DNA from 2 places in the Halomonas sp. THAF12 genome. Region 2 is predicted to be linked to the other one. Evidence: predicted binding sites of a transcription regulator. Region 2 holds the regulator's gene; the other holds the start of a gene.
The links. The regulator FNR, encoded in region 2, switches genes on or off when oxygen is low (the NO sensors DNR and NnrR bind a similar motif). The targets are predictions, from matches to a motif close to TTGATNTANATCAA.
Positions count from the first base shown of each region.

Region 1: FIU88_RS18720 (plastocyanin/azurin family copper-binding protein) is a predicted target of FNR. The motif match lies at 4,543-4,556, and genes of this name have one in related genera.

Region 1 is NZ_CP045401.1:1,355-7,034, reverse strand. Features, by position in the region: gene FIU88_RS18740 (copper resistance protein B) at 1-48, opposite strand, end outside; gene FIU88_RS18735 (copper resistance system multicopper oxidase) at 58-1,845, opposite strand; gene FIU88_RS18730 (sensor histidine kinase) at 1,917-3,248, opposite strand; gene FIU88_RS18725 (response regulator transcription factor) at 3,229-3,894, opposite strand; gene FIU88_RS18720 (plastocyanin/azurin family copper-binding protein) at 3,903-4,403, opposite strand; gene FIU88_RS18715 (hypothetical protein) at 4,612-4,914, shown strand; gene FIU88_RS19260 (hypothetical protein) at 4,988-5,140, shown strand; gene FIU88_RS18710 (DUF411 domain-containing protein) at 5,137-5,577, shown strand.
Region 2 is NZ_CP045399.1:3,009,899-3,015,578, reverse strand. Features, by position in the region: gene FIU88_RS14015 (putative nucleotidyltransferase substrate binding domain-containing protein) at 1-336, shown strand, start outside; gene FIU88_RS14010 (exonuclease domain-containing protein) at 356-976, shown strand; gene ttcA (tRNA 2-thiocytidine(32) synthetase TtcA) at 1,062-1,973, shown strand; gene fnr (fumarate/nitrate reduction transcriptional regulator Fnr) at 2,242-2,985, opposite strand; gene FIU88_RS13995 (hypothetical protein) at 3,066-4,031, opposite strand; gene FIU88_RS13990 (sulfite exporter TauE/SafE family protein) at 4,120-4,848, opposite strand; gene ccoS (cbb3-type cytochrome oxidase assembly protein CcoS) at 4,849-5,061, opposite strand; gene FIU88_RS13980 (heavy metal translocating P-type ATPase) at 5,058-5,680, opposite strand, start outside.

The sequences.
Region 1 (5,680 bases), on a different replicon from region 2:
CGTGGCCAGCAGGGCACCGGCCGCGATCATCGGGATTCTGGTATTCATGGCGTCTCCTTACGCGACCTTGACGACCCGGAACATGCCGGCGTCCATGTGATAGAGCAGGTGGCAGTGGAAGGCCCAGCTGCCCTCGGCATCAGCGGTGATCAACGCCGAGACGCGCTCGCCGGGCTTGATGTTCAGGGTGTGCTTGCGCGGGATCAGCTCGCCCTGGCCGTTCTCCAGCTCCATCCACATGCCGTGAAGGTGGATGGGGTGTTCCATCATGGTGTCGTTGACCAGGATCAGGCGCAGCCGCTCGTCCTTCTCGAAGTGAATGGGGCCCGTTACCTCGCTGAACGTCTTGCCGTCGAAGGACCACATGTAACGTTCCATGTTGCCGGTGAGGTGTAGCTCCAGCTCGCGGCCGGGTTCACGGCGGTCGGGCCAGGGGGTGAAGGCCTTGAGGTCGCGGTAGACCAGGGTGCGGCGTGCGTTGGGATCGATGCCGATGCCGGCCTGGTCATAGCGCGAGCCCGGCTGGGCCTCTCCCGCCGCCAGCATGCCGTTCCCGCGGGTCTTGGCGGATTCCCTCGCCATGCTGCCGCCATGGTCCATCTCGGAATGATCCATGCCCTCCCTGTCATCGCCGGACATGTTGGAATGATCCATGCCCTCCATGTCACTGTCGGACATGCTGGAGTGGTCCATGCCATGGGCACCCATGGCCTCCATGCCGCGGTCGGCGATCCTGCGACGCTCGGGGATCTCCGCGGCCATGCCCTCCCGCGGTGCCAGGGTCGCGCGGGCATAGCCGCTGCGATCCATCGATTCGGCGAAGATCGTATAGGCGGTGTCGTCCTCGGGGGCGACCAGCACGTCGTAGGTCTCGGCCACCCCGATGCGGAACTCGTCCACCGGGACCGGCTGCACCGGCTGACCGTCGGCGGCCACCACGGTCATCTTGAGCCCTGGGATGCGTACGTCGAAGTAGGACATTGCCGAGCCATTGATGACCCGAAGGCGGATCCGTTCGCCGGCCTTGAACAGCGCCGTCCAGTTCTCCTCGGGAGAGTGGCCATTGAGCAGGTAGGTGTAGGTGCTGCCGGTGACGTCGGCGATGTCGCGTGAGCTCATGCGCATCTTGGCCCACATGCCGCGCATCTCCGCCGTCGCCGCAAAGCCCTTCTCGCGCACGTCGGCGAAGAAGTCGCCGATAGTGCGTTCCTGGAAGTTGTAGTACCCCTCGGCGGTCTTGAGGTTGCGGAACACCGCCATGGGATCCTCGAAGGTCCAGTCGGTGAGCAGCAGCACGTGCTCGCGATCATAGCGGAAGGGTTCGCGCTCGGCGGCGTCGATGATCAGTGGCCCGGCATGGCCGAGCTGCTCCTGAAGGCCGGAGTGACTGTGGTACCAGTAGGTACCGTTCTGGCGTACCGGGAAGCGGTAGGTGAAGGTCTCACCGGGGGCGATGCCGGCGAAGCTGACGCCGGGAACGCCATCCTGGTCGGGCGGCAGGATCAGGCCATGCCAGTGGATGGACGTCGGCTCATCGAGCAGGTTGGTCACCCTGAGTACGGCATCTTGGCCCTCCTTGAGGCGGATCATCGGCCCGGGGCTCTCGCCGTTGATGGTGTAGGGCCGCGCCGCCTGACCATCGATCTCAAGCGACTCGCGACGGATGGCCAGCGCCACCTCCGGGCCTTCCTCGATCCCCTTGGCGTAGGTATTGGTCTGCCCCCATGGATTGGCCCAGGCAGGGCGTAGGCCAAGGGCGGCTGCCGAGCCGATGCCTAGGGCGGCACCCCCCTTGAGCAGCCGTCGGCGCGACAGCGGGTGCGTGATTACGCTGGAACGTGCCATCTGTGACTCCCGTCGATGTCAGAAGGCGACATCATGACGGGGCAAGCTGAATCACGCCTGAAAATGCCAGGTTACGGCGCATCCTTTGCAAAGGGCACGTGAATTTCCACGCTCAGACCGCCCAGGGGACTGTGTCCGAACTGGACATTCCCGCCATAGCGTTTCAAGAGCTGGTTCAGGATCGACAGGCCCAGCCCATAGCCGGGGTGTGACTCGTCCAGGCGCCACCCGCGTTCCCCCAGGCAGGCCACGTCGTCGTCCGGCACGCCGGGCCCATCATCCTCGACACGCAGGACGAGACCCTCCTCCATCACTATCTCGCAGTGAACCTCTTGGTTGGCCCATTTGCCGGCGTTGTCCAGCACGATACCGATCATCTCTGACAGGTCCTGAGACTCGATGGGAATGCGCTGTCCGGTGCCTTCGGCTACCTCCAGGGTGAAGCGCTTGGCCGGGTAAAGGGTCCGGAACATCTCGATCAGTCTGCTGGCGTCGCGGTATGGATCGGCAAGGCGCCCGACATTGGGCCCCGCGATGCGCGAGCGTCGAAGTTCAACATCGAGCTGGGCGTGAATCTCCTCCAGGCGTTCCACCAGGCGTTGGCGACGCGTGGCATCGATGGGGCGCGAGCCCCGCAGCACCTGAATGACCGCGGCCAGGGGTGTCTTCAGCGCGTGGGAGAGGTTGGCGACCGACTCACGGGAGCGCTGCAGGCGAGCATCGATCTCGTCCATGAAGCGGTTAAGCTGCCCGACCAGACTGTCGAGTTCGGAGGGGACGTCCAGAGAGAGACGATCGCGCCTGCCGGCCTGCAGCTCGCCGAGCTGGTCGCGCAGCCGCGACAGCGGCACCATTCCTCGGCTGACGGCTAGCAGGTTGAGCACCCCCAGCAGGAGCAGCAGGCTGGCGGCGATGCCGCCGACCCACCAGTGCAGGCGGTGCAGTCCCGCCTCCACTCGGGAGAAATCCTCCCCTATCAGCAGCACCCCGGGTTGATTGTCGAGGGTGAAGGGCTGGCGAAAGACCAGCAGGTGCTGACCCGCCTCACGCACCTCGGCCAGCGACTCGCCACTGTCCAGCAGTGGTCGCAGTGCCTCCTGCCAACGCGGATGGGAGGCCGAGACCTCATCGCCCAGGCGCAACACATAGAGGTGGTGGAAAATCGCGAAGCCGCGACTGGCGGAGTCCAGGACCCGCGCGGTGGCCAGATGATCGCGGCGCAGCTGCTCGATGGCGTGATCGGCCTCGCGTTCGAGCCGTTCCCCCAGGAAGTCCCGCGCCAGGTCGTTGAGCAGGATCCCGTGCAGCAGCCAGGTCAGCCCGGTGACCAGCAGGGCGATACCCGACAGCCAGGCCAGCAAGCGGAGACGCAGGCTGCGTCGGTCAATCCGCAACGAAGACATAGCCCTGGCCGCGACGGGTCTGGATGCTTGATTTGCCCAGGTAGCGGCGTAGCCGCGCGATATAGACCTCGATGAGGTTGGGGGCCGCGGCGTCCTGCTCCAGGGCGTAGAGCTGGTTGAGCAGGTGCTCCTTGGAGAGCACCCGTCCCGGATGGTGCATGAAGTAGCGCAGCAGCACGAACTCGGTGCCTGTCAGGGGGTGCCAGGTACCATCGGCCACTCGGACGCACTGGTTGGCCTCGTCCAGGGCAACGCCACCCAGCGTCAACTGATGGGAGAGTCGCCCCGACTGGCGGCGTAACAGCGCCTTGACCCGGGCGACAAGCTCGGCTTCGTGGAAGGGTTTGGTCAAGTAGTCATCCGCGCCGCCTTCGAGCCCGACGACCTTGTCTTCCCAGGTGTCCCGAGCCGTCAGGATCAGCACCGGCAGGTCCCGGCCCGACTGGCGCCACCGCCTGAGCAGGTCGAGACCCGAGCCATCGGGAAGGCCCAGGTCCATGATCGCCAGCGCGTACGTCTCGGTGGTCGAGAGCGCCTCGGCGTCTCTCAGGGACGCGGCCAAATCGACCCGGTAACCGTTGTCCTTGAGGGATTCGGCGAGGCTCTCGGCCAGCAAGTCGTCATCTTCGAGTAGCAAGAGCTTCATGCGTCGGCTCACTTGCCTAGCTGGATCTCCCCGGCCATGCCGGATTCGTAGTGCCCAGGGATATTACAGGCATAGACGAGCGACTCCACGTCAGCGGGGGCGGTCCACACCAGCTCTGCGGTGTCGCCGGGGGCGATGGTCACCGCCGGCATAGCGCCGCCATGGGCACCTTCCGCCATGTCATGGCCGCCATGGCCGTCGTGGCCGTCACCATGACCACTGTCTCCCATAGCCTGCATCATCTCGCGGTGCGCTTCCTGGGCTGCGGCATCGCCGATCACGAATTCGTGCTTCAGGTTGCCGGTGTTGACTACCTTGAAGCGCACAGTCTCTCCAGCGGTGATGCCGAGTGTCTCGGGATCAAACCACATGTCACCGGCCTCGACCTGGATGGTGCGGTCGATCTCGGCATCAGGCGTGGAGGAATGGGAGCCACCATGTTCACCGGCAGCAAGGGCGGAAGTGGCGGCCAGGCCAAGGGTGATGGCCAGCAGAGACTTACGCATCATGTAACCTCTTTGATCGTATCAGTGGAGCCTTGGTTATACTGCAGCAACCTGAAATGAGACTGAACTCGAAACCCCTTGACTCTTGTGTTACACGTAGGTTGTAGCATCCAAGGCTCTGATAAAGACCATGCCGAATCCCTTGTCCTGGATCATGTTGGACGACACGGCCACCGAGGCAGAATGGGGACTCGACCATGAGGATGACCGAATGACCTGCAATGTTCGCTGCCTGCTGCACCTCCGAGGAGTACGCCTGTTGGCGCTGCTGCTCGCGGCTCTGCTGCTGGTCGCCAGCCTGCCCGGTCATGCGTCTATGGATGACTGCGCCGTCGACTGCGGTACCTCCCAGGTCGAGATGCTCGATCACGCCAACGCCGATTGCGGCGCCTGTGCGGCATTGACCGCCACGCCGACTGTCCCCCGCGTCCCTCCAGACGCTCTTGCCGACCTGGCCGACCCGGCCGTGGTTGAGTTCATCGCTGCACCACCCCGAGAACCTCCCAGATCCTGACGTCGCTCGACTTCCCGGTAACGACATATTGGCTCGTTATCGGTGCTCCCTAACTTTCGTCAGGAGTCACATCATGTACGCCAACGATTGCTTTGCCCTGATGGGTTCAATGGGCTGGATGGGCTGGCTGATGCCTCTGAGTGTCATGCTTCTGCTCGGCCTCGGCATCGCTACTCTCGTCAAGTATCTCTTCACGTCTCGTCGTTCCCGGGAGGATCGCTCATGAAACGCCTTGTCCCCACTCTGCTTGCCTCCTCTGCACTGCTGATCGGTGCCGGCACCGCCCAGGCGGCCTTGCCCAATGCGGCGACGCTCTACAAGAACCCCCAGTGTGGCTGCTGCGATGAGTATGCCCGCCAGCTTGAGGCGCTCGGCGTCGAGGTCGCCATCGTCGACGACGTCCCGATCGGTCAGGTCAAGGAGCGAGTCGGACTGCCCTACGGACTGGGCTCCTGCCATACCATCGAGATGGGTGAGTATGTCATCGAGGGACACGTGCCCTTCGCGGCGGTGGAAAGGCTCTTCGAAGAGCAGCCCGATACCGATGGCATCGGCCTTGCGGGCATGCCCATCGGCACACCGGGTATGCCGGGACCGAAGCAGGATGACTGGAATGTCTACCAGTTTCGCGCCGGAGAAGCCCAGCCATACATGACGCTGTAACGTCGCAAGGTGATAGCGACTGCCCGGGTGATGACTCGCCCGGGCATGATGTCCGCTTTTGGCCGATAGCGGCTGTATGCAATATGGTCGTTTTCTTTACGCA
Region 2 (5,680 bases):
TTCCCCATCGTGCACGGCGTGCGGGTCATGGCGCTGGAGCGCGGCATCCTCGCCACCGGGACCCTGGAGCGGCTCGACGCCCTGGCGGCCGACGGCCGGCTCGAGGAGCGCTTCGCCGAGGACCTGGGCGAGGCGCTGTCGCTGTTCACCGAGCTGCGCCTCGAGCAGCAGCTGGCGCGCCTCGCCGGCGATGGCGAAGACGACGGTGGCGAGCCGGACCGGGTGGTGGTGCAGTCGCTGTCGTCGCTGGAGCGCGACCTGCTCCGGGAGGCGCTGCATATCGTCAAGGACTTCAAGCAGCGCCTCTCTCACCGCTATCACCTCGAATACGCCTGATCACGACAAGGACATCGACATGCTCAAGACCCTGCGCCGCCTGGTCGACCGTCACCGCCACGCCCATGGCCAGTATGGCTGGCTGTTCCGTCCCTATACCGGGGAGGAGCTGGTGGCGCTGGCCGTGCAGTCGACCGGCGGCGACGTGCGCGGCGCCGAGCCGCTGGCCATCGCCGCGGTGCGGCTGCGCGGCGACCGGGTGCTGACCAGCGAGTCGCTGGAGCTCAGGCTGGCGCGCCCGGAGGGCGTGGACGCCGAGACGCTGCGCCGCCACGGCCTGCGCGGCATCGATCTCGACGACGGCGTGTCGATCGACCAGGCGCTGGCGCGGCTGCTCGACTTCGTCGGCAACCGGCCGCTGGTGGGCTGGCGCCTGGACCGCGATCTGGCGCTGCTCAACCGCCAGCTGCGCGCCCGGTTCGGCTTCGAGCTGCCCAATGCCGGCATCGATCTGGTGCAGCGCTACCAGCGCCATCACCACCATTCGCGGCTCGAGGTGGCGCCGGCCTTCGAGCGGGTCGCCGAGCAGCTCGAGGTGCCGTTGATGGGGCGTCACAGCGTGCTGGGCACCGCCGTGACCACCGCCCTGATGCACCTGCGGCTGGACCGCGATGCGGTGCTCGCCCGTCGCAGCGGCTGAGCGGGCACCACGTCGCCAGTCTCGCGGCAGGGTGGTAGGATAGGCGCCCTTTCCCTTTCCCCGATGCCCTGGCAGCGCCCCGACCATGCAAGATGCCGTGACCTTCGATCCCCGTCCCGCCGATGAGGCCGCTTCGGCCGAGCCGTCGACCCCGTCCGCCGAGGCGCCCGACGCCAAGGCCAAGCGTGAGTTCAACAAGCTGCAGAAACGCCTGCGGCGCCAGGTCGGCAATGCGATCATCGACTTCGACATGATCCGCGAGGGCGACAAGGTGATGGTGTGCCTGTCCGGCGGCAAGGACAGCTACACCATGCTGGAGATTCTCCGGAACCTGCAGCGCAACGCGCCGGTGAACTTCTCGCTGGTGGCGGTGAACCTCGACCAGAAGCAGCCCGGCTTCCCCGAGCACGTGCTGCCCGAGTACCTGGACGGCCTCGGCGTGGACTACCACATCCTCGAGCGCGACACCTACTCGGTGGTCAAGGAGAAGACCCCGGAAGGCAAGACCACCTGTGCGCTCTGCTCGCGGCTGCGCCGCGGCTCCCTCTACGGCTACGCCGAGGAGATCGGGGCCACCAAGATCGCCCTCGGGCACCACCGCGAGGACATCCTCGAGACGCTGTTCCTCAACATGTTCTTCGGCGGCAGCCTCAAGTCGATGCCGCCCAAGCTGCTCTCCGACGACGGCAAGAACATCGTCATCCGCCCGCTGGCCTACTGCCGCGAGGCCGACATCGCCGAATTCTCCGAGCGCATGGCCTTCCCGATCATTCCCTGCAACCTGTGCGGCTCGCAGCCCAACCTGCAGCGTCAGGTGGTCAAGGAGATGCTCGCCGAGTGGGAGGCCAAGCATCCCGGCCGCCTGGAGAGCATGTTCAAGGCGGTCACCAACGTCGCGCCCTCGCAGCTGGCCGACCGCGAGCTGTTCGACTTCGCCGGGCTGGAGGACAAGCAGGCCAAGATGCAGGCCGATCGCATCGACCTGCATAACGAGTGAGTAGCGCCTAGCGGCAAGCGCCCGGGTGCTCAGTAACGGGCGGCAGATGTCGAGGAAGCCGATGAGAAACCCACGGGACGTCGAGTCCTGTGGGTTTCTTCGTTGACGTCAACAATGGCCATGACATCATTCTGCCGCGCTTGGCGCTTGGCGCTTGGCGCTTGGCGCTTGGCGCTTGGCGCTTGGCGCTTGGCGCTTGGCGCTTGGCGCTTGGCGCTTGGCGCTTGGCGCTTGGCGCTTGGCGCTTGGCGCTTGGCGCTTGGCGCCGTCAGCGACAGCCCTCTTCCTCGGCCAGCTCGGCCAGGGCGTCCAGGTCGAGGATGTTCACCTCGCGGCCGGACACGGCCACCAGGCCCTGCTGCTGGAAGCGCCCCAGGATGCGGCTGACGGTCTCCACGGCCAGGCCCAGGTAGTTGCCGATGTCGGCCCGGGACATGGAGAGGCGGAAGCTGTAGGCGGAGTAGCCGCGGCGGCGGAAGCGATCGGAGAGGCTGGCGAAGAAGGTGGCCAGGCGCTGGTCGGCGGTCTTGCGCGACAGCAGGCGCATCATGCGGCGGTCGTCGCGCATCTCCTTGCTCATGCTGCGATACAGCTGGGCACGAAGCTCCGGCAGGCGCTCGGAGAGGGCGTCGAGGCGGTCGAACGGGATCTCGCACACGGTGGTGGTCTCGAGCGCGATGACCGAGCCCGGATAGCTCGACTCGTCGATGCCGTCGAGCCCCACCAGTTCGCTGGGCAGGTAGAAGTTGGTCAGCTGATCCGTGCCGCCGCCTTCGCTGGTGACCTGCTTGAGACTGCCGGAGCGCACCGCGTAGACGCTGGTGAAGGGGCTGCCCTGGCGGAACAGCGACTCGCCCTTCTTGAGCGGCGGTCGGCGCCGGATGATGGCATCGAACTCGTCGAGGTCCTCCAGTTCGAGGGCCAGGGGCAGACACAGGGAACTCAGGCTGCAGGTCCGGCAGCGGGTCTCGTGCAGCAGGGAACGGCGCCGGCCGGCTGCGGTGTCGGGCATGCTGTCCTCCTTGATCGGGGCTTGCCTCCCCCATTATGGCGGATAGCCCCGGTTCGGGCATAGCATCCCTTGGGCGAGTCTCAGGTCAGGCCGGGGCCGGGCGGGCGAGCATTCCGCCAGCGCCCCGAGGCGGTGGCGAGCCGACCGTCGTTCAGCGCCGCCGCGTAGTCCCGGGGCGAGGTGGCGTTGCAGGCCACGGCGTCGGGCAGCCGCGAGATGGCGCCGGTGCCGAGCCCCAGTCGGTCGCGCGCCCGTTCGCGACGCGCCTGGGCGAGGGCATCCTCCAGGGCGGCGCCCCGACGGGCGTAGGAACCGTGTCCCAGTGCCCGGTAGCCGGCCTCGGCCAGGCGTTCGTCGACCCGGGCCAGCAGCGCCGTCGGCAGCGTCGATTCGCCCTCCTGCCAGGCGGGCTCCGGGCGCAGGGAGAGGCGCGGCGGCGACATGGGCAGCAGCGCGGCGAGCGCGGCGACGGCCTCCCGCGGCGGGATCGTCGGCGCCACGATCAGCACCAGGTTCAGCGAGTGCCAGCCCATGCGCACGGTCTCGTCGAGCAGCGGCTCGACGCGTGACTGCAGGCGGGGCAGGGCGTCCAGCCGGCCGGCCGCGGGCAGGCGCATGATCAGCTTCAGCCGGTTGAAGCCCAGGGCCTCCAGGTGACGCAGGGTGAGCAGATCCGTGGCGTGGGGGTCGAGCTCGACGGTGAAGTCGCGCGGGCGCCCCGGTTCGAAGGGGAAGCGGGAGGCCAGCCGGTCGACGAGGCCGCTCATCTGCGACAGGGTCAGCGAAGGCGGGAGGCCGCTTCCCCAGTGCAGGGCCTCCAGGCGTCGCTCCGGCGCCAGGCAGCGTCGCACCAGCACCATCTCGCGGTCGAGCCGGGCCAGATCGACCTCGAAGGGATCCATGCCCTTGCCGTCGCCGCGGGCATCCACGTCGTGGCGAAGCGGCAGGCGCAGATGCAGCGACAGCGGGCGGGCCTGGGTATTGCTGGCGGTCAGCGCCGCGGCGTAGTCGTCGGCGCCGAAGTCGGCGGGAAGGGTGACGGACATGGCGGAGTTCCGAGCGTTCATGTCGTCAGGCTAGTGCTCGCGGCCCCCAGGGGTGTTGCGCTGGGTCAAACGTGCGGGCGTTAGCGGCTCAATGATGCCCGGCGTGCCCGGCGTCGTGGGCCATCTCCATCGCGCCCGGCCACAGGCCCCACAGCTGCCACAGGGCGAAGCCGATGATCGCCAGCGCCGCCAGGGTGCGGGTGGCCGGATGACGGATCAGGGCGCCGAGCCGTCGCGCGGCCAGGCCGGTAGCGAGCAGCGCCGGCAGGGTGCCGAGCCCGAAGGCGCCCATCAGCGCCGCGCCTCGCAGCGGGTCGGCGCCGGCCAGGCTCCAGGTCAGCATCGAGTAGACCAGCCCGCAGGGCAGCCAGCCCCAGACCGCGCCCAGGGTCACGGCCTGGGGCAGCGTCACCACCGGCATCAGTCGCCGTCCGAGCGGCTCCAGATGGCGCCACAGGCGCCTGCCGAGCGCCTCGACCCGCAGCAGTCCCTTCCACCAGTCGGCGATGTAGAGCGCCATCAGGATCAGCATCACCGCGGCCAGGACCTGGAGCGCCTGGCGGATCCCCGGGGCCAGGCCGACCAGGGTGCCGAGGCCGGCGGCCAGGGCGCCGGCGGCCATGTAGCTGGCGATGCGTCCCAGGTTGTAGCCCAGCAGCAGCCCGCCGAGCCGCGCCGGATGGCGCAGGCTGGGCGGCACGGCGAAGCTCAGGGCGCTCATGATGCCGCCGCACATGCCGATGCAGTGGGCGCCGCCCAGCAGGCCGAAGACGAAGGCCGCGGCCAGCGGCGGCAGATCGAGTCCAGACGGATTCATTCAGGCTTCCTTGTCGTGTTTCCCGGTCGGCGCGTCGGCGTCGCCGTGCCGGCGGGGCGCCTCCCCGGGCGGGTCGTCATCGTCGAACAGGATGCGGTGGGCCGGGCCTTCCAGGTCCTCGAACTGGTCGTGGCGCACGGCCCAGAAGAAGGCCCAGACGGCCAGGCCGAGCAGGATCAGCGACAGCGGGATCAGCAGGTAGAGAATGCTCATGGGGCGTCCTGGGCGGGGGAATCCACGGGAATGTCGGGCAGCTTTCGGCGCGTGAGGCGCAGGGCGTTGGCGACCACCACCAGCGAGCTCGCCGACATGCCCAGCGCCGCCAGCCAGGGGGGCACCCAGCCCATCGCCGCCGGCGGCAGGGCCAGCAGGTTGTAGGCCAGCGCCCAGCCCAGGTTCTGGCGGATGTTGCGGCGGGTGGCGCGGCCGATGTCGACGGCCTCGACCAGGCGGCCGAGGCGCGGGCCGAGCAGCACGGCGTCGGCCCGGGTGCGGGCGAGGTCGGTGGCGTCGTTCATGGCGATGGCGAGGTCGGCCCCGGCCAGCACCGGCACGTCGTTGATGCCGTCGCCGACCATGGCCACCCGCTGGCCGTCGGCCTGGCACTCGCGCAGCCGGGCGAGCTTGTCCTCGGGGCTGGCGCCGGCGCGCCATGCGTCGATGCCCAGCCGCTCGGCCAGCGCCCGGGTGGGTGCCTCGGCGTCGCCGGACAGCAGTTCCACCGCGATGCCCCGCGCCGCCAGCGCGGCGACGGTGGCGGCGGCGTCCTCCCGGGGCCGGTCGCCCAGGGCGAACCAGGCCCGCGGCTGGCCGTCCTCGGCGAGCAGCAGCC